DNA from 2 places in the Marinactinospora rubrisoli genome. Region 2 is predicted to be linked to the other one. Evidence: predicted binding sites of a transcription regulator. Region 2 holds the regulator's gene; the other holds the start of a gene.
What was found. Region 2 encodes HspR, which represses chaperone genes until heat shock. Its sites were predicted from a motif close to ANTTGAGTCNNNNNGACTCAANT; they were not measured.

Region 1: a site for HspR is predicted at 6,734-6,756, ahead of lon (endopeptidase La). Genes of this name have one in related genera too.

The regions. Positions count from the first base shown of each region.
Region 1 is NZ_JBHTBH010000009.1:272,040-282,726, forward strand. Features, by position in the region: gene ACFQRF_RS19685 (MFS transporter) at 26-1,261, opposite strand; gene ACFQRF_RS19690 (LysR family transcriptional regulator) at 1,332-2,261, shown strand; gene ACFQRF_RS19695 (Gfo/Idh/MocA family oxidoreductase) at 2,277-3,365, opposite strand; gene ACFQRF_RS19700 (AbrB/MazE/SpoVT family DNA-binding domain-containing protein) at 3,599-3,916, shown strand; gene lon (endopeptidase La) at 4,302-6,722, opposite strand; gene ACFQRF_RS19710 (ABC transporter substrate-binding protein) at 7,034-8,383, shown strand; gene ACFQRF_RS19715 (carbohydrate ABC transporter permease) at 8,463-9,446, shown strand; gene ACFQRF_RS19720 (carbohydrate ABC transporter permease) at 9,443-10,375, shown strand; gene ACFQRF_RS19725 (response regulator) at 10,498-10,687, opposite strand, start outside.
Region 2 is NZ_JBHTBH010000001.1:239,405-250,091, forward strand. Features, by position in the region: gene clpB (ATP-dependent chaperone ClpB) at 138-2,753, opposite strand; gene ACFQRF_RS01115 (heat shock protein transcriptional repressor HspR) at 2,842-3,261, opposite strand; gene dnaJ (molecular chaperone DnaJ) at 3,267-4,415, opposite strand; gene grpE (nucleotide exchange factor GrpE) at 4,563-5,357, opposite strand; gene dnaK (molecular chaperone DnaK) at 5,385-7,253, opposite strand; gene ACFQRF_RS01135 ((Fe-S)-binding protein) at 7,747-9,879, shown strand; gene ACFQRF_RS01140 (pectate lyase) at 10,001-10,687, opposite strand, start outside.

The DNA of each region.
Region 1 (10,687 bases), on a different contig from region 2:
GCGCCGGTGCGCCGCTGTCCCCCGGCTACGGCTCGCGGCGGAACCGCAGGCCCAGGCCGGACAGTGCCGCCGCCGCGCACAGGGCGAGGACGTAGCCGACCACACCGCACCAGCCGAACCGGTCGTAGCACACGCCGCCGAGCCAGCCGAACAGGCTGGAGCCCACGTAGTAGCCGAGCGTGTACAGCGCCGACGCCTGCGCGCGCACGGCCGGAGCGGCGCGGTGGCCGACCCACGCCGACGCGGTGGTGTGCGCCGCGAAGAACCCGAAGGTCAGCACGACCAGCCCCGGCACGACCGCCGCCAGAGTCCCGGGCAGCAGGGCGAGCACTCCGGCGACCATGACCGCGACACTGGCCAGCAGCACCGGGTAGCGCCCCACCCGCTCGATCACCCGGCCGGCGACCGCCGAACTCACCGTGCCCGCCAGGTAGGCCACGAAGAGCAGCGCCACCACGGCCTGCGGCAGCCCGAACGGGGCACCGAGCAGCCGGAAGCCGAGGAAGTTGTACACGGTGACGAACGCGCCCATCAGGAAGAGCCCCTGACAGTACAGCGCGACCAGGCCGGGATCGGTCACGCTCGCCGCCACCCGCCGGGCGAGCCCCGGGCCGCCCCGCTCGCGCCTGCGCGGCCGGAATCCGCGCGGCCGGGGGATCGCGGCCAGGAACACCACCAGCGTGAGCGCGCCCAGCGCGGCGTCGGCCGCCACGCCCCAGCGCCATCCGCCCAGATCCGCGACGGCGCCCGCGAGCAGCCGCCCGGCCATCCCGCCGACCGTGTTGCCCGCGATGTACACGCCGGCCGCCCGCCCGAGGTGGCCGGGGTGGATCTCCTCGGCGAGATAGGCCATGGCCACGGCGGGCAGCCCGCCGAGCGCGGCGCCCTGCACGGCGCGCAGCGCGACCAGCGTGGCCAGGTCGGGCGCGAACGGTGCGAGCACCCCGAGCACGGTGGAGAGAGCCAGTGCCACCGCCATGACGCGCACCCGGCCGAACCGGTCGGCGATCCCGCTCCAGAACAGCACGAAGGCGGCCAGGCCGCCGGTGGCCATGGAGACGGTGAGCGCCACCCGCGCGGCCGAGGCGTCGAAGGTGGCGGCCAGGCCGGGCAGCACCGCCTGCACGCTGTAGAGCTGGGCGAAGGTGGCGATGCCGGCGGCGGTCATGGCCACCACGATGCGGCGGTGCCCGCCGGTGCCGGCGCGATGGCCGGACCACGGCCGGAGTCCGGTGGCGTCGGACGAACGGGTCTCGGTCACCCCATCGACGCTAGGCAGAACGGTTCGATACGTCTAATACATGCGTATTCGATGATTCATACTGTGTTGTATGGAACGCGGGGAACTTGAGCGTTTGGTGCACGTACTCGCGCCGCGGCTGCGCACGTTCCGCGCGGTCGCGCAGGGCGAGCACGTGACGCAGGCCGCCGACGAGCTCGGTGTCCCGCAGCCCACGGTGAGCCGGTCGCTGGCCCGGCTGCAGGAGGAGCTGGGCGTCGAACTGCTGGAACGCACCGGCCGCGGCGTGCGGCTGACGCGGGCGGGGCGGGTGCTGCTGCCGCATGTGCGGCGCGCCCTGGACGTCCTCGGCGAGGGCGTGGCCGAGCTGATGGACGCCTCCTCCGGGCAGGTGGGGCTCACCTTCCTGCCCTCGCTGGGGGCGGAGGTGGTGCCATCGCTGATCCGGGAGTTCCGCGGTGCGCACCCCGGCATCCGGTTCACGCTGATCCAGGACGTGTGGGCCACCGCCGTCCGCCACCTGCGCGACGGTTCGGTGGACCTCGCGCTGACCTCCCCGCTGCCGGGCGAGCCGGGTCTGGAGGCGCGGGTGCTGCACACCCAGCCGCTGCGGCTCGTGGTCCCCGACGGCCACCGGCTGGCCGGCCGCCGCCGGGTGCGGTTCGACGTCGTGGCCGAGGAGGATCTCATCGTGCTCAAGCCCGGGCGCGGCATCCGGCACCTGACCGAGGACCTGTGCCACCGGGCCGGTTTCGTCCCGCGGGTGGCCTTCGAGGGCGACGACACCGCGACCGCCCGCGGCCTGGTCGCCGCCGGGCTCGGGGTCTCCGTGCTCCCGGCCCAGCCGCACGGCCCGTTGCCGGGCACGGCCGAGCTGGTCATCGCCGATCCGGGGGCGCACCGGTCCGTCGGGGTGGTCTGGCGTCCCGCACAGTACGAGCCGCCGGCGGTGGCGTCCTTCCGGGCCTTCGTGCTCGCGGAGGGCCCCCGCCTGGTGGCCGAAGGGCTCGGCCGCGCCTGACGGGGTGCGCCGCCGTCACCGCGGCTGTGCCGGCTCCAGCCGTACCGCGCGCCGGGTCCGGGCGCTCTCGGCGGCCGCCTCGATGACCTCCAGGCCGTGGATCACCTCGTGCGGCTCGACCGGGACGGGCTCGCCCTCGGCGACGGCGTCGCGCACGGCCGCGTAGAACGCCGGGTAGTCGCCGCGTTCGCTGCGCACCGGGGCGAGACCGCCGTCCGCGCCCAGCAGCCCCCAGCGTTCCGCCGGCTCCTCGCCCCAGCCCGGCCGCGCCGGGTCGTCGCCGCGGGCCAGCCGCTCCTCCTGGCCGTCGAGGCCCCGCACGGTGTAGGCGGCGCGGTCGCCGAGCACCCGCAGGCGCGGGCCGAGCTGCGCGACGAGCGCACCCGCCCACAGGTGGGACCGCACGCCCGAGGCGTGCGTCAAGGCGAGGAAGACGTCGTCCTCGGCGCGCACGCCCTCGCGCCGGGCATCGAGCTCGGCGTAGACCTCGGCGACCGGGCCGAACAGGATGATCGCCTGGTCCACCAGGTGCGAGCCGAGGTCGTAGAGCAGCCCCGCGCCGCGGCTCCGCTCGCCGCGGTCCCGCCAGGTGTGCTTGGCCTCGGGGCGCCAGCGGTCGAACCGGGACTCGAACCGGTGCACCCGGCCGAGGGCCCCCTCGTCGACCAGCCGCAGCGCGGTGAGGAAGTCGCTGTCCCACCGCCGGTTGTGGAACGCGGTGAGCACGAGTCCACGCCGCTCGGCGTCCGCCACCAGCCCGCGGGCGTCCGCCGCGGTGAGCGCCAACGGCTTGTCGACCACCACCGACAGACCGGCGTCGAGCGCGGCCCGCGCGAGCGGAACGTGACTGTCGTTCGGGCTGGCCACGACGACGAGATCGAAGTCGGCGGCCCGCCGCCACAGCTCCTCCGGCGCGCCGATCACCTCGGCACCGGGATATCTCCGCCGCGCCTGCGCCGCCCGCTCGGCGTTGCCGGTGACCACGGCGGACAGCTCCAGCCCGGGAGTCGCCGCGATCAGGGGGGCGTGAAACACCGCGCCGCCCTTGCCGTAGCCGATGAGGGCGACCCGCAGGGCCGGTCCCGCCGAGTGCGATGAGGTCATGGCAGGGATTATCCCGGCGGTCCGGCGCCGTCCGTCCGCTGCCCCTGCGTTGCGGAACGCCGGATGGCATTCCGGTCACACCCTCAATGACCTGGGCTTGTCACTTATTGAAGTCGTTTTACAACGTTGCGCACATGCCGGTAAGGTCTCGCTGACCCAAGAGACGGAGCGATGGAGGGCACAGCCGTATGTCCGTACTGACCGAGAGACCGCTCCCCGGTTACCGTGGTGACATGGACAAGCACCTGGGCTTCAGCAGTGTTTCCGCCGATGATGGAACGATCGTTGTCCCCCCCGAGGTACGTCGGCAGCTTGGGCTGGATCGCCCCGACACGGTGGTGGAGTTCGTCGTTCGCGATGGCGCGCTTCTGTTGCTGCCTCGCGTAGCTGTTCATCCCAACGACGTCTGGTTCTGGGAAGAGGGGCAACAGAGCGCCGAGCGCGAAGCCGAGGAGGAACTCGCCGCCGGTGACATCAGTCCCGCCATGACAGGCGAGGAATTCCTCGCCTATCTGAAGGGCATGATCGACGAGAAGCCGGGTGAAGGTTAGTGAAGTTCAAGGCTCTCGGGGGCTTCGGCCGTGCTTTTCGGCGGCTACCCAAAGAGCATCAAAAGATGTTCTGGGATGTTGTCCACGAGATGTTCCTCCCAGCAGTCGCGGCCGGCGCCTTCTCCGGCGATCCCCCATGGCCGCAGACTCTCCGGATCCACAAGGTCAGGGGACATGACGTCTACTCGTTGACTTGGAGCTTCAGCAGACCCGATGGGCGTGCGACCTTCCACATCCAGAAGGACGAGGCCGGCGAGTTGCTCCTGGTATGGCGGCGGATCGGAGATCACTCGATCTACAAGAATCCCTAAGCTGCACCAGGTAAGGAAGCCGCCGTGGTTCGGGGCCGCCCCCTCGCGGCGGCGACCCCGGCTCAGTGGGCCTGTTACGCCGCCACGGCCGTCGCGCTGTGCGCCGGTTCCAGCGCCAGGTCCAGCACCTCACGGACGTCGCTGACCGTGTGCACCGTCAGCTTCTGCAGCACCTCCTCGGGCACGTCGTCGAGGTCGGGCTCGTTGCGGGCCGGGATCAGGACCGTGCTGATCCCCGCCCGGTGCGCCGCGAGCAGCTTCTGCTTCACGCCCCCGATCGGCAGCACCCGGCCGGTCAGCGACACCTCGCCGGTCATCGCCACGTCCGAGCGGGCCGCGCGGCCCGAGAGCAGGGAGGCCAGGGCGGTGGTCATGGTGACACCGGCGCTCGGGCCGTCCTTCGGGACCGCTCCGGCCGGGACGTGCAGGTGCACGCCGCGTTCCTTGAGGTCGCCGACCGGCAGCTCCAGCTCCGCGCCGCGGGAACGCAGGTAGGAGAGCGCGATCTGCGCCGACTCCTTCATGACGTCACCGAGCTGGCCGGTCAGGGTCAGCCCGCCGGCACCGGACTCGGGGTCGGCGAGCGACGCCTCCACGAACAACACGTCGCCGCCGGCGCCCGTGACCGCCAGGCCGGTGGCCACACCCGGCACCGCGGTGCGCTCCGCCGACTCCGGGGTGTGCCGGGGACGGCCGAGGTAGTCGGCCAGGTCGGCGTCGGTGACCCGGACCGGGAGTTCGCGCTCGCCGACGGCGACCGTGGCCGCGATCTTGCGGAGCACCCGGGCGATGGACCGCTCCAGTCCGCGCACGCCCGCCTCGCGGGTGTACTCGGCGGCGATCCGGCGCAGCGCGTCGGTGTCGACCTGCGCCTCGGTGCCGTCCAGGCCGGCCTTCTCCAACTGGCGGGGAAGCAGGTGGTCCCGGGCGATGGTGACCTTCTCGTCCTCGGTGTAGCCGTCGAGCTCGACCAGTTCCATGCGGTCCAGCAGCGGCCCGGGGATGCTCTCCAGCGTGTTGGCCGTGGCCAGGAACACCACGTCGGAGAGGTCGAGGTCGACCTCCAGGTAGTGGTCCCGGAAGGTGTGGTTCTGCGCGGGGTCGAGCACCTCCAGCAGCGCCGCGGTCGGGTCGCCGCGGAAGTCGCTGCCGACCTTGTCGACCTCGTCGAGCAGCACGACCGGGTTCATCGTGCCGGCCTCCTTGATGGCCCGCACGATCCGGCCGGGCAGCGCGCCCACGTAGGTGCGCCGGTGGCCGCGGATCTCGGCCTCGTCGCGGACGCCGCCGAGCGCCACCCGGGTGAACCTGCGCCCCATGGCCCGCGCGACGGACTCGCCGAGCGAGGTCTTACCGACGCCGGGCGGGCCGACCAGCGCGAGCACGGCACCGCTGCGGCGGCCGCCCACGACCCCCAGGCCGCGGTCGGCGCGGCGGCGGCGGACCGCCAGGTACTCGATGATGCGGTCCTTGACGTCCTCCAGCCCGGTGTGGTCGGCATCGAGTACCCGCCGGGCACCGGCGATGTCGTAGGAGTCCTCGGACCGCTCGTTCCAGGGCATGTCCAGGACGGTGTCCAGCCACGTGCGGATCCAGCCGGACTCCGGTGAGGAGTCGCCGGCCCGTTCCAGCTTGTCGACCTCGGCCAGCGCGGCGGTGCGCACGTGCTCGGGAAGGTCGGCGGCCTGGACCCGCTCGCGGTAGTCGTCCTCCTCGCTGCCCGGCTTGCCGGACAGCTCGTTGAGCTCCTTGCGGATGGCCTCCATCTGCCGGCGGAGCAGGAACTCGCGCTGCTGCTGCTCGACGCCTTCCTGGACGTCCTTGGCGATGGTCTCGGTGACGTCGAGCTCGGTGAGGTACTCCCGCGTCCACTCGATGAGGCGGGCCAGCCGCTCGGCGACGTCGTAGGTCTCCAGGAGTTCCAGCTTCTGGGAGGTCTTCAGGAACGGGGAGTACCCGCCGCGGTCGGCGAGCCGCCCCGGATCGTCCAGTTGCTGGATGCTGTCCAGGATCTGCCAGGCGCCGCGCTTCTGCAGGTAGGTGGCGAGCAGCGTCTTGTACTCGCGCGCGAGTTCCTGCACGCGGCCGGGGTGGCCGCCCTCCGGGGGCTCCTCGTCGTGCGGGGTCGCCGAGACCCACAGGGCGGCGCCTCCCCCGGGAGGCGCCGAGGTCCCGGTGCCCACGCGCGCCCGCGCGACGCCCCGCAGCACCGCGGCCGGCTCGCCGTCGGGGGTGCGGCCGACCTGCTCGATGACGGCGACCGTGCCGACCCCGACGAGGGATCCGTCGACGCGCGGCACGATCAGCACCCGCGGCTTCGCGGCCGAACGGATGCCGGGTGCCTTGGCGGCGGCCTCCTCGGCCGTGCGGGCGGCCTCGACCGCGGTCCGGATCTCGGCCTCGGAGATCTCCACGGGGACGACGGTGCCGGGGAGCACGACGTCGTCGTCGAGCGGCAGGACGGGCAGCGTCACGACGGACTGCGTGTCAGTCATCAGACCCTCCTTCTTGAGTCACTAAGGCTCAATAAACGAGAGTCCGGTTTTGTTCCCCGGCCGCTGTTCGCCCTCAGCGATGCGCCGCGTCGCCCGGGATGCGAGCCCGGCGCGTCGCCACGCACCCACCAGCACAACAACGGACACCTGGCCGCAAAGTGACACGTATGTAACAGATGCCCGCATTCTGTAACGCAACCGTTATGGCCAATATCACTGCAAAAAGTAGACAAAATTTCTAGAAACGGCTTTCATCAGGGCTCACCAACCCCGGCCCGGACCGGCGGCCGGGCGGTCCAGGAGGTAAGTACATGCCCCTACTACCACCACGCCGCATCGCCACCGCGGCCGCGGCGCTGCCCCTCGTCCTCATCGCCGGAGGCTGCTCCTACCTGGAAGGCGGCTCCACGGCGGCCGACCCCGACTCGGCGGAATGTGAACCGTTCCGCGAATGGCAGGACACCGACGGCGGGACCGTCCACGTGTACGCCTCCATTCGGGACGTGGAGGCCGACCGCCTCGAAACCTCGTGGGCCGACTTCGTCTCCTGTACCGGGATCGACGTCCAGTACGAGGGCACCGGCGAGTTCGAGGCCCAGATCCAGGTGATGGTCGACGGCGGCAACGCCCCCGACCTCGCCTTCTTCCCGCAGCCGGGGCTGGTGGAGCGCTTCGCGAGCGCCGGTGACCTCCTGCCGCTGCCGGACGCGGTGCGCGAGCGCGCCGAGGCCGGGTTCAGCGAGGACTGGCTGAACTACACCACCGTGGACGGCGAGATGTACGGCGTCCCGCTCGGGGCCAACGTCAAGTCGTTCGTCTGGTACTCGCCCGGCTACTTCGCCGAGAACGGCTACGAGGTCCCGGAGACGTGGGACGACATGATCGAGCTCAGCGACGCCATCGTCGAGGCCGGCGACAAGCCGTGGTGCGCTGGCATCGAGTCCGGTGACGCGACCGGGTGGCCGGCCACCGACTGGGTGGAGAACGTCATGCTCCGGGAGAACGGGCCCGAGGTGTACGACCAGTGGGTCAGCCACGAGATCCCGTTCAACGACGAGGCCGTGGCCGACGCCATGAACCGGGTGGACGGCATCCTGCGCAACCCCGACTACGTCAACGGCGGCTACGGCGACGTGCAGAGCATCGCCACCACCGCCTTCCAGGAGGCCGGGCTGCCCATCCTGGAGGACCAGTGCGCGATGCACATGATGGGCTCCTTCTACGCCGCCAACTGGCCGGAGGGCACCGAGGTCGGCGAGGACGGTGACGTGTTCGCCTTCAACATGCCGCCGATCGACCCCGAGATCGGCACCCCGGTGCTGGGCGGCGGCGAGTTCGTCGGCGCCTTCGCCGACCGGCCCGAGGTCGTCGCGTTCCAGGAGTACCTGGCCACCGCCGAGTGGGCCGACAGCCGCGCCGCCGAGGGCGCCTGGATCTCCGCCCACCAGGATCTCGACCTCGACACCCTCCAGTCCCCCACCGACCGCCTGGGCGCCGAGGTGCTGCGCGACCCCGACGCCGTGTTCCGGTTCGACGGTGCCGACATCATGCCGGCGGCCGTGGGCGCCGGAACGTTCTGGCGCGGAATGGTGAACTGGATCAACGGCGACGACACGGAAGAGACGCTGACCTACATCGAGGACTCCTGGCCCTCCTCCTGACTCCCTTCAGTCTCCTCCCCAGCAGTTCACAGCGCGGCCTGGGCACCGGTGCCCGGGCCGCGCCCCTGAAAGGGATCCCATGGGCTTCTCCATCCTCGACGAACTCCCCAAACTCCTCTGGCTGGTGATCGGCCTCGCCGCCTTCGCCGGCGTGATCGGCCTGCTCCTGCTCCTCGTCGACCGCGGACCGCGGACGCGACGCGACTGGTGGCAGGCGTTCTTCTTCCTCGGCCCGGCCGTGCTGCTGCTCCTGCTCGGCCTGGTCTACCCGGCGCTGCGGACCGCCTGGCTGTCCTTCTTCGACGGCTCGGGAGACACCTGGGTCGGGCTGGACAACTACGTGTGGCTCTTCACCCAGCCCGAGATCCTCATCGTGCTGCGCAACACCCTGCTGTGGGTGGTGTTCGCGCCGGTGCTCGCCACCGCGACCGGGCTGATCTACGCGATCCTCGTGGACCGCTCCCGCTTCGAGTCGGTGGCCAAGTCGCTGCTCTTCATGCCGATGGCGATCTCGTTCGTCGGCGCCGGCATCATCTGGCGGTTCGTCTACGCCTACCGGCCGGCCGAGGCGGACCAGATCGGCCTGCTCAACCGGTTCGTGGTCGCGCTCGGCGGCGAGCCGCAGCAGTGGCTGCTCAACCAGCCGCTCAACACGCTGCTGCTCATCGTGGTGCTGATCTGGGTGCAGGCCGGATTCGCCATGGTCGTGCTGTCGGCCGCCATCAAGGCCATCCCGGCCGAGATCATCGAGGCCGCCCGGATCGACGGCGCCAACGCCTGGCAGTTGTTCCGCAACATCACGCTGCCGTCGGTGTGGCCGACGCTGACGGTCGTCCTCATCACCATCTCGGTGCAGACCCTGAAGGTGTTCGACATCGTGCGCACCATGACCGGCGGCCAGTTCGACACGAGTGTGATCGCCAACGAGATGTACAACCAGGCGTTCCGCTACGGCGAGCTGGGCCAGGGATCGGCACTCGCCATCTTCCTGTTCGCCCTGGTCATCCCGCTCGTCATCGTGCAGATGCGGACCAACCGACGCGTGAGGGAGCAGCAGGCATGACCGATCCGACCCCCCGTCCGGGCGCTTCGGCCGCCCGGGTCCGCCGGCGGCTGTCCGGCCGCGCCGGCAGCGCGGTGGCGATCGTCATCGCGGTGCTGTGGACCACGCCGACCTTCGGGCTGCTCATCTCCTCCTTCCGGCCGGAAGAGCAGATCAAGACGACCGGCTGGTGGACGTTCTTCACGGACCCGCAGGTCACCCTGCAGAACTACACCGACGTGCTGTTCGGGACGTCGAGCCAGGGCCAGCTGGCGAGCTACTTCATCAACTCGTTCGTCATCTCACTGCCCTCCACGGTCTTCGTGGTGGGCATCGCGGCGCTCGCCGCGTACGCGCTGGCGTGGATGAACTTCCCCGGACGCGACTGGCTGTTCCTCGGCATCTTCGCGCTGCAGATCGTGCCGCTGCAGATGGCGCTGGTACCGCTGCTCAGTTTCTTCTCCGAAGGACTGGTCGTGGGCGGCGTGCAGATCCTGCCGGCCTGGGAACTTCAGGGCGCCCTTGAGTTCACCAACGTGTGGGTGGCGCACACGATCTTCGGACTGCCGCTCGGCATCTTCCTGCTGCACAACTTCATCTCGGCCCTGCCGCGCAGCCTCTTCGAGGCCGCTCGCGTGGACGGCGCCGGGCACGGGGTGATCTTCCGCCGGGTGGTCACGCCGCTGATCGTGCCCGCGCTGGTGTCGCTGGGGATCTTCCAGTTCCTCTGGGTCTGGAACGACCTGCTGGTGGCGCTGATCTTCGCGGGCGGGAACGCGGACGTCGCGCCCCTCACCGTGCGCCTCGCCGAGATGGCCGGCACCCGCGGCAACGAGTGGCAGCGCCTCACCGCGGGCGCGTTCGTGTCCATCGTGGTCCCGCTGGTGGTGTTCTTCTCCCTGCAGCGCTACTTCGTCCGCGGGCTCCTCGCGGGCAGCGTCAAGGGCTGAGGCCCGCGGCTCCCGGTCCCGGCCGTCGATCCAGCGCCGCGTGCGGGGCGGCGGCCGGGGCCCGGCGCCGGACGGCTCGGAGCGGTCCTCCACCGAGAGACCGCCCTGAGCCGTCGGCGCGGTCAGCGCACCATCCCCGCCTGGTAGGCGATCACCACGAGCTGGGCCCGGTCCCGGGCCCGCAGCTTCACCATCGACCGGCTCACGTGGGTGCGGGCGGTCGCCGGGCTCACCACGAGCCGTTGGGCGATCTCCTCGTTGCTCAGCCCCTCCCCCACCAGGGCGAGCACCTCGCGCTCGCGCTCCGTGAGC
Region 2 (10,687 bases):
TGACATATGACCCCGAAGAGGCGGCAGGTTCCATGCGGGTCCCGAATGCTCCGTTGACGCATCGAGGGCGACGGTGCATAGACATGCCAGCGGGGTCCGGCGCGCACCTGCGCGCTGGACCCCGCCGGGGGCACACATCAGGACGCCGGTACCGCCTCCGGCTCCTTCGGTCCGACGGACAGGGCGTCCTTGGACTCGTCCAGGTCCACCAGCACGGTGTCGCCCTCCCGCAGTTCACCGGCGAGGAGCTCGCGGGCCAGCGGGTCGCCGATGGACGCCTGCACCAGACGGCGCAGCGGACGCGCGCCGTAGACCGGGTCGTAGCCGGTCAGAGCCAGCCACTCCCGGGCCGCCGGGGTCACCTCCAAGTGGAGCCGGCGGTCGGTGAGGCGGCGGGCCAGGCGGTCGATCTGGAGGTCGACGATCCTGGTCAGCTCGCTGGTGGACAGCGCGTCGAACACGATCACGTCGTCCAGCCGGTTGAGGAACTCGGGCTTGAACGTGGCCCGCACCGTCTGCATCACCTTCTCGCGGCGGGTCGCCTCGTCCAGCGCCGGGTCCACCAGGTACTGCGACCCGAGGTTCGAGGTGAGGATCAGGATCGTGTTTCGGAAGTCCACGTGCCGGCCCTGGCCGTCGGTCAGCCGGCCGTCGTCGAGGACCTGCAGGAGGGTGTCGAACACCTCGATGTGCGCCTTCTCGACCTCGTCCAGCAGCACCACCGTGTACGGCCGGCGGCGCACCGCCTCGGTGAGCTGGCCGCCCTCCTCGTAGCCGACGTACCCGGGCGGCGCGCCGACCAGCCGGGACACCGAATGCTTCTCGGAGTACTCGCTCATGTCGATCCGGACGATCGCCCGCTCGTCGTCGAACAGGAACTCCGCCAGCGCCTTGGCCAGCTCGGTCTTGCCGACGCCCGTGGGGCCGAGGAAGAGGAACGAACCGGTGGGCCGGTCCGGGTCCGAGATGCCGGCGCGGGCGCGGCGCACCGCGTCGGCCACCGCCCGCACGGCGCGGTCCTGCCCGATCAGCCGCCGGCCGATCTCCTCCTCCATGCGCAGCAGCTTGCTGGTCTCGCCCTCCATGAGCCGACCCACCGGGATACCGGTCCAGGAGGACACGACGTCGGCGACGTCGTCCGCGCCGACCTCCTCCTTGACCATGGTGGACTCCCGCCCGCGCTCGGCCTCCTCCTCGGCCGAGGACGCCTCCTCCAGCTGCTTCTCCAACTGCGGGATGTCGCCGTACATCAGCCGGGACGCCGCCTCGAAGTCGCCGTCGCGCTGCGCGCGCTCGGCCTGCCGGCGCAGCTCGTCCAGCCGTTCCTTCAGGTCGCCGACCCGGTTCAGCCCGGCCTTCTCCTGTTCCCAGCGCGCCACCAGGGCGTTCAACTGCTCCTGCTTGTCGGCGAGGTCGGCACGCAGCCGGTCCAGACGCTGCCGGCTGGCGGGGTCGGACTCCTTCCCCAGCGCCATCTCCTCCATCTTCAGCCGGTCGACGGCGCGCTGCAGCTCGTCGATCTCGACCGGCCGGGAGTCGATCTCCATGCGCAGCCGGGACGCGGCCTCGTCGATCAGGTCGATGGCCTTGTCCGGCAGGAACCGTGCCGTGATGTAGCGGTCGGACAGCGTCGCCGCCGCGACCAGCGCGGAGTCGGCGATCTGCACCTTGTGGTGCGCCTCGTACCGTCCCTTCAGCCCACGCAGGATCGCGATCGTGTCGGCCGCGGACGGCTCGCCGACGAAGACCTGCTGGAACCGGCGCTCCAGGGCCGGGTCCTTCTCGATGCGCTCGCGGTACTCGTCCAGCGTGGTGGCGCCGACCATGCGCAGTTCGCCGCGGGCCAGCATCGGCTTGAGCATGTTGCCCGCGTCCATCGCGCCCTCGGCCGCGCCCGCACCCACCACGGTGTGCAGCTCGTCGATGAACGTGATGATCTGGCCGGCGCTCTCCTTGATCTCGTTGAGCACCGCCTTGAGGCGTTCCTCGAACTCGCCGCGGTACTTCGCGCCGGCCACCATGGCCGGCAGGTCCAGCGAAATGAGCCGCTTGTCGCGCAGCGACTCCGGGACGTCGCCCGCCACGATCCGCTGCGCCAGCCCTTCGACCACCGCGGTCTTGCCGACCCCCGGCTCGCCGATGAGCACCGGGTTGTTCTTGGTGCGCCGGGACAGCACCTGGATCACGCGGCGGATCTCGGAGTCGCGCCCGATCACGGGGTCGAGCGCCCCGGCGCGGGCCTGACCGGTCAGGTCGACGCCGTACTTCTCCAGCGCCTGGTAGGTCTCCTCGGGGTTCTCGGAGGTGACCCGGCCGTGCCCGCGGACGCGCTCGAACGCCTCCAGCAGGGCCTCGGGGGTGGCGCCGGCGTCTCGCAGCAGCCGGGCGGCCTCGCCGCCGTCGGTGGCCAGCCCCACCAGCAGGTGCTCGGTGGAGACGTACTCGTCCTCCAGCTGCTTGGCGCGCTGCGCCGCGGTGTTCATCGCCATGATGAGCTGGCGGGAGCTCGACGGCGCGCTGACCGTGGAGCCCGCGGCCTTCGGCAGACCGGCGATGGCCTGTTCCACCGCCCGGTCCAGCTCGTCGGGGTTGGCCCCGACCTCCTTCAGCAATGGGCGGATGATCCCCTCGCCCTGGTTCACCAGCGCGGCGAGCAGGTGAACCGGCTCCACCTGCGGGCTGCCGTCCGAGGTCGCGCGGCGGATCGCCACCGACAGCGCTTCCTGGCTCTTCTTGGTGAGTTTGTAGTCCATGACTGGCCGCCCCCTCTACACGTGCGTTCCTCGGCTGTCGGCGGTGCGGGCCACGGCTCCGGCGGGACCGGGCCGGGCGCACCCGTCGCTACTGCTCCGGTGGCGGAACCGGGTGGTTGAAGATCGTGACCCGCGTCCGCCGCACCGGCAGCAGATCCCCGCCGCCCGACTGCGCGGCGGTGCGCCGGGAGACCGCGGCGCGCGCGGCGTCCAGCTCGTTGGCCAGGTGGAACAGGTGCTCGCGGAGTTCGGCCACCTCGCGCTGCAGCTCCAGGATCCGCTTGATGCCGGCGAGGTTGATGCCCTCCTCCTGGCTGAGCCGCTGCACCTCCCGCAGCATCTGGATGTCGCGCATGGAGTACCGCCGGCCCCGGCCGGACGCCCGTCCCGGCGACACGAGGCCGAGCCGGTCGTACTGGCGCAGGGTCTGCGGGTGCAGTCCTGAGAGCTCGGCCGCCACAGAGATGACATAGACCGGCGTCTCGTCGCCGAAGCCCGGATTGCCCATCATGGTCACACCCCCTTGGCCCGCGCTTCGAGGTCGCGGCGCGGATTCTGGTCGGCCGTCGCTGCCCGGAAACTCTCCAGGGCCTCACGCGCCGCGCTGCTGAGGTTCTGCGGCACCGCAACCTCCACGGTGACCAGCAGGTCCCCGGTCGTGCCGTCCCGCCGCGGGGAGCCCTTGCCCCGCACCCGGAACGTACGCCCGTTGGGCGTGCCCGGGGGGATCTTCACGGTGACCGGGAAGCCGTTCAGGGTCGGCACCCGCACATCGGCGCCGAGCACCGCCTCGGGGAAGGTCACCGGGACGGTGATGGTCAGGTTCTCGCCGGACTTGCCGAACAGGGGGTGCGGCTGCACGTGTACCACCACATAGAGGTCGCCGGCCGGTCCGCCACGCTCGCCCGGCGCGCCCTTGCCCTTGATGCGGATGCGCTGGCCGTCGCTGACACCCGCCGGGATACGGGCCTGGATCGTGTGCGTGCTCTTGCCGCGTCCGCTGCCGTGGCAGGTGGGGCACGGGTCGTCGACGACCAGCCCCCGCCCACGGCACTCCGGGCACGGCTCGGACAGCGAGAAGCCGCCCAGGTTCTTGTTCTCGTGGCCGGTGCCGGTGCACCGCGGGCACACCCGCGGGGCGGTGCCGGCCTTGGCGCCGGTGCCGCTGCACGTCGGGCACGCGGCCTCGCTGCTCAGCTGGAACGACCGGGTGACCCCGTTGGCCGCCTCGGTGAACGTCAGCTTGGTCTCGGTCTCGACGTCGGCGCCGCGCCGCGCCCTGGTCGTGGTGCGGCCCCGGCCGCCGAAGAGCCCGCCGAACAGGTCGCTGAGCCGCTCCCCGCCCGGCGCGCCGCCCTGGCCGCCGAACAGGTCGCCGAGGTTGAAGTCGCCCGCCGCGGTGCCGCCGCCCGGGCGGTAGGAGCCGCCGAACAGCGAGCGAGCTTCGTCGTACTCCTTGCGGCGCTTGTCGTCGGACAGCACGTTGTACGCCTCGGAGATCTCCTTGAACCGGTCCTCGGCGGCGCTGTCACCCCGGTTGGCGTCGGGGTGGTACTTGCGGGCGAGCTTGCGGTAGGACTGCTTGATCTCGTCCTTGGTGGCCGTCTTTGAGACTCCGAGGACCTTGTAGTAGTCCTTCTCCAGGTAGTCCTTGGTGCTCATCGACGCTTGCCTTCTCCCGCTCTCGCCTCAAGGGTCTGCTGATGTGGCCGGGACGCTCCGGCGGCGGACCGCGGTGCCGCGCACCACCCCGGCGGGGCAGGGCGCGGCACCGGTGTCCGCGGTCTCGCCGTCGGAGACCGTCCTTCCCTACGTGCGCGGCTCGTCCCCGTCGGCCGGCCGCTCCCGTGTCGCGTTCTCCGCCGCGGCGTCCTCCGCCGCCGCGGGCTCCCCGGCCACGGGTCCGTCCGCCGGGACCTCGGCCTCGACGCTCTCGGCCTCGGCGGTGCCGGTCTCGGCCTCCTCGTCCGAGGGGCCGGCGACCACGACCCGGGCCGGCCGCAGCACCCGGTCGCCGACGAGGTACCCCGGCTGGAACACCTCGATGACGGTGGGGACGGTCACGCCCGGGGTCGGCACCAGGGTCAGCGCCTCGTGCACGTTCGGGTCGAACTCGTCGCCCTTCTCCGCGTACTTCTTCAGCCCGAGCTTGCCGACCAGGGCTTCCAGTGACTCTCCCACGGACTTGAAGCCGCCGGTGAGCTCGTCGTGCTCCCGGGCGCGGCCGATGTCGTCCAGGATCGGCAGCAGTTCGCCGACCACCTGGGCGACCGCCTGCTCCCGCACGGCGACGCGGTCGCGCTCGACCCGCCGGCGGTAGTTGGCGTACTCGGCCTGGACCCGCTTGAGGTCGTGCACCCGCTCCTCAAGCTCGGCACGCAGTGCCTCCAGCTCCTTCCGGTCCGCCACGCCACCGGCGGACTCGTCCGCCCGCGGCTCCCGGGGCGGCGCCGACTCCCCGGCCGGCGCCTGCTCCGCGGCGCCCTCGGCGGCCGCCGCCCCCTCAGGGGTGCGCAGTTCGCCCGTGTCGGGGTCGATCCGCCGCTTGTCGCGGATCACCGGTCCCTGGTGCTCGCGGCCGTTGTCGTTCTCCGGCAGCGCCATTCGCTGCGCCTCCTATCGCGTCGTGACTCAGGCGTTGCCGTCGCGCTTGCCGTTGTCCTCGTCGACGATCTCGGCGTCGACGACGTCGTCCGCGCCGGACTGGGCGCCCGCGCCGGCCTGCGCACCCGCCTGCGCCCCGGCGGCGTCGCCGCCCGCCTGCTGGCTCTGGCCGTAGATGGCGGAGCCGATCTTCTGGCTGGCCAGGGCGACCTTCTCGCTCGCGGAGCGGATGGCGTCGATGTCGGAGCCCTCCAGCGCCTTCTTCAGCTCGCCGACGGCGCTCTCGGTCTCGGTCCGGACGTCCGCCGGGATCTTGTCCTCGTTGTCCTTGATGACCTTCTCGGTCTGGTAGACGAGCGACTCGGCGTTGTTGCGGACCTCGGCCTCCTCGCGGCGCTTGCGGTCGTCCTCGGCGTACTGCTCGGCCTCGCGCACCATCCGGTCGATGTCGTCCTTGGGCAGCGACGAGCCACCGGAGATGGTGACCGACTGCTCCTTGCCGGTGCCGAGGTCCTTCGCGGTGACGTTCACGATGCCGTTGGCGTCGATGTCGAAGGTGACCTCGATCTGCGGCACACCGCGCGGCGCCGGCGGCAGGCCGGTCAGGTCGAAGACGCCGAGCTTCTTGTTGTACTGCGCGATCTCGCGCTCACCCTGGTAGACCTGGATCTGCACCGAGGGCTGGTTGTCGTCGGCGGTGGTGAAGATCTCCGACCGCTTGGTCGGGATCGTGGTGTTGCGCTCGATGAGCTTGGTGAACACCCCGCCCTTGGTCTCGATGCCCAGGGACAGCGGGGTGACGTCCAGCAGCAGGACGTCCTTGACCTCGCCCTTGAGCACGCCCGCCTGCAGGGTGGCGCCGACCGCCACGACCTCGTCGGGGTTGACGCCCTTGTTGGGGTCCTTGCCGCCGGTGAGCTCGCGCACCAGGTCGACCACGGCGGGCATCCGGGTGGAGCCGCCGACCAGCACCACGTGGTCGATCTTGTCCACGGTGATGCCGGCGTCCTTGATGACCTGGTGGAACGGCGCCTTGGTCCGCTCCAGGAGGTCGGAGGTCAGCCGCTGGAACTCCGCGCGGGTGAGCTTCTCGTCCAGGTGCAGCGGGCCCTCGGCCGAGGCCGTGATGTAGGGCAGGTTGATCGCGCTCTCGCTGGAGCTGGACAGCTCGATCTTGGCCTTCTCGGCCGCCTCGCGGAGCCGCTGCAGCGCCATCTTGTCCTTGGACAGATCCACGCCGTTGCTGTTCTTGAACCGCTCGACCAGCCAGTTCACGATCGCCTGGTCCCAGTCGTCGCCGCCGAGGTGGTTGTCGCCGTGGGTGGCCTTCACCTCGACCACGCCGTCGCCGACTTCGAGCAGCGAGACGTCGAAGGTACCGCCACCGAGGTCGAAGACGAGGATGGTGGCCTCGTCCTCCTTCTCCAGGTGGTAGGCGAGCGCGGCCGACGTCGGCTCGTTGATGATGCGCAGGACGTTGAGGCCGGCGATGGTGCCGGCTTCCTTCGTCGCCTGACGCTGGGCGTCGCTGAAGTAGGCGGGAACCGTGATGACGGCGTCGGTGACCTCTTCGCCCAGGTACGCCTCGGCGTCCCTCTTCAGCTTCTGCAGCACGAAGGCGCTGATCTGCTGCGAGTTGAAGGTCTTGCCGTCGATCTCCGTGGTCCAGTCGGTGCCGATGTGCCGCTTGACCGACCGGATGGTCCGGTCGACGTTGGTGACCGCCTGACGCTTGGCCACCTCGCCGACGAGTACTTCACCGTTCTTCGCGAAGGCCACGACGGACGGGGTGGTCCGGGCGCCTTCGGCGTTGGCGATGACCGTGGGCTCGCCGCCCTCCAGGACCGCGACGACCGAGTTCGTCGTTCCCAGGTCGATGCCGACCGCACGTGCCATGAGTACGTCCTCCGTCAAAGTTGAGTCTTACGGGCGCAGTATTGCTCCGTGGATTCGCCACTGTCAAATCACTTGAGTCGTGTCGACTCAATGTTTCGCACGCACCTGGTCAACGTGGCGGCCGGTGCGGATGTTCCCGGGCGGGCGGATCTCCAAGCCGGATCCGGGGTGGAACCGGGGGTGGGGTCGGGGAGGTCTCGGGGTCGTGCCCCGAGTGCGCGGCGACCTGTCCGGATGTGCCGGCCGGGATCCGGGCTCACTAACGTAGGAGGTGTCCGGCCGGAACGCCGTCGGGCCGCGCCCGTCGGATGCGGGCCGGACGGCGGTCGGCCGCACGTTCCTACTCGCTAGTAACATGTGTGGGGTCCGGTGTGCGGCGCACCGGGGAAGCAGACCACTGCAGGACCCGCAGAATGGGAGGCCGCGGCTCGTGAGCGCTCTGAAACTGGGCCTGGTGCTCGTCACCCTGGCTGTGTCGGTCGCGGCGACAGCCATGTTCGTGCTGGGCGTGGTCCGCATGGTGCGGATCGTCCGCCTCGGCCGGCCCGCCCCCGACCGCCTGGGGCCGTTCTGGCCCCGGCTGCGGAACATGCTCGTGGAGACGGTCGGGCACACCAAGATGCTCACCTGGACCGTGGTGGGCGTGGCGCACTGGTGGGTGGCGTTCGGCTTCCTGCTGCTGGTGCCGACCCTGGTGCAGGCGTACGGGCAGTTGTTCGACCCCGCCTTCGTGCTGCCGGTCATCGGGCACTTCGCGCCGTTCGAGTTCGTCACCGAACTGTTCTCGCTGGCCACCGTGATCGGCATCCTCGTGCTCGTCGCCATCCGGCAGATCAACCATCCGCGCCGGCTCGGCCGCCGGTCGCGGTTCGAGGGCTCGAACTTCCCGCGCGCCTACTTCGTCGAAGCCGTGATCATCGCGATCCCGCTGCTGATCCTCGGCCTGCGCGGCATGGAGGGCGTGCTCCAGGGCGTCGGCTCCTACAACGCGCACTTCGCGATCAGCTACCCGCTCGTGCTGGCGTTCTCCGGCCTGTCCACGGCGGCGGTGCAGAACTGGATCTTCGCCCTGGCGACCCTGAAGATCCTCATCTCGATGGCCTGGTTCGCGGTCGTGGCCCGCAACCTCACCATGGGCGTGGCCTGGCACCGCTTCGCCGCGTTCTTCAACATCTACTTCAAACGCGACCCGGAGGGCGGCCCCGCGCTCGGCCCGGCGCGGCAGATGCTCGACCGGGAGGGCAAGCCGCTCGACTTCGAGGAGGCCGACCCCGACGAGGACCCCTTCGGCGCCGGCAAGATCGAGGACTTCACCTGGAAGGGCCTGCTCGACTTCACCACCTGCACCGAGTGCGGCCGGTGCCAGTCGCAGTGCCCGGCGTGGCACACCGGCAAGCCGCTCTCCCCCAAGAAGGTCATCATGGACCTGCGGGACCACGCCTACGCCGCGGCGCCGTACCTGATGATGGACGAGAAGGAACGCGAGAACGTCCCGGAGGACGTGCTCTCCCTGCTGGAGCGCCCCCTCGTGGGCACCGAGGAGGAGAACGGCGTCATCCACCCCGACGTCCTGTGGTCCTGCACCAACTGCGGCGCCTGCGTGGAACAGTGCCCGGTCGACATCGAGCACGTGGACCACATCCTCGACATGCGCCGCTACCAGGTGATGATCGAGTCGAGCTTCCCCTCCGAGGCCAGCACCCTGCTGAAGAACCTGGAGAACAAGGGCAACCCGTGGGGGATGAGCGAGACCAAGCGCCTGGACTGGGTCGAGGAACTGGCCGCCCTCGACGACCCCATCGAGGTGCCGGTGGTCGAGGACAAGCTCCCCGAGGGCACCGAGTACCTGTTCTGGGTCGGCTGCGCCGGCGCGCTGGAGGACCGCGCCAAGAAGACCACGAAGGCCATCGCCGAACTCCTGCACATCGCCGGCGTGAAGTTCGCCGTACTCGGCGGCATGGAGGCGTGCACGGGGGACCCGGCGCGGCGCCTGGGCATGGAGTTCATCTTCCAGATGCTCGCGCAGCAGAACGTGGAGACGCTCAACGAGGCCGGCGTCACCCGTATCGTGGCGAGCTGCCCGCACTGCTTCAACACGCTGGGCCGGGAATACCCACAGCTCGGCGGAGACTATGAGGTGGTGCACCACAGCCAGCTCCTCGCCAAGCTGGTCGAGGAGGGCCGCCTCACCCCGGTGCGGCCGATCGAGGAGAAGATCACCTACCACGACCCGTGCTTCCTCGGGCGCCACAACAAGGTCTACACCCCGCCGCGCGACATCATGGCGCAGGTCCCGGGTGTGCAGACCGTGGAGATGCACCGCCACAAGGAGCGCGGCTTCTGCTGCGGCGCCGGCGGCGCGCGGATGTGGATGGAGGAGCGCATCGGCAAGCGGATCAACACCGAGCGCGTCGACGAGGCGCTGGGCACCGACCCCGACACCGTGTCGACCGCCTGCCCGTTCTGCCAGGTCATGCTGGGCGACGCCATCAACGAGAAGAAGGCAAAGGGCGAGGCCCGGGAGACGCTGGAGGTCGTCGACGTCTCCCAGCTCCTGCTCCGCTCGGTGAAGGACGGCGGCCCCGGCACCCCCGCGAGCGGCGCACCGGAGAAGGAGAGCGTCTGATCGCCGCCGGTACGTGACACACCGAGGGGCCGCGCCGCACGGGCGCGGCCCCTCGGCAGGTGGGTGCCTGGGGCCGCGGAGTGGGGGAGATGGCTCCGCGGACCCAGGCTTCGGGGTGGGGCTACTGGTAGCTGATGTCGGACTCGGAGTACAGGCAGTGCGTGCCGTCGGGGCCGTCGCCGATCTCGTCCGGCTCGCCGTCGGTGACACCCTCGTAGCGCTGGCACGGGGTGATGTCACGATCGTCGTCGCCGATGATGGTGACGCCGGAGAAACGGGCGGTGTCGCCGTAGTTGGAGTTGATGCCGACCAGGCGGTTGCCGGGCGCGATCGCCGTGACGTTCTCCAGAACGACGTGCCGCTCGTGCTGGGTCGAGCAGTTGCCGCAGGACCGGTACAGCGTGCCGAAGTCCTCCACCTCGAAGTCCTGGATGATCACCGTGCCGGGTCCGTTGTGCTGGAAGACCTTGTCGTCGGCGTTGCGGGCGCCGCCGCCGACGATGGTCATGGTCACCGACGAGGAGTCGCCGCGGGAGGTGGCGGCGTCCTCGCCGACGTCCTCCCACCAGACGTTGCGCAGGGTGCAGGTGCCCTCGCAGTGCACACCGTCGGCGGCGGGGGAGCCGATGATGACGTTGGACAGCGTCGCGCCGTCCGCCAGCCGGAAGATCGGGTCCTGACCCTCGTCCTGGCCGTCGCCGCCCAGGTCTCCGGTCCCGTAATAGCGGGCGTTGCCGCCGTCGAGGGAGTCCTCGACGGGGATCGTCTCGTCGGTGGGGCGCTCGTCGGTCGGGGTGGGCCATTCGGC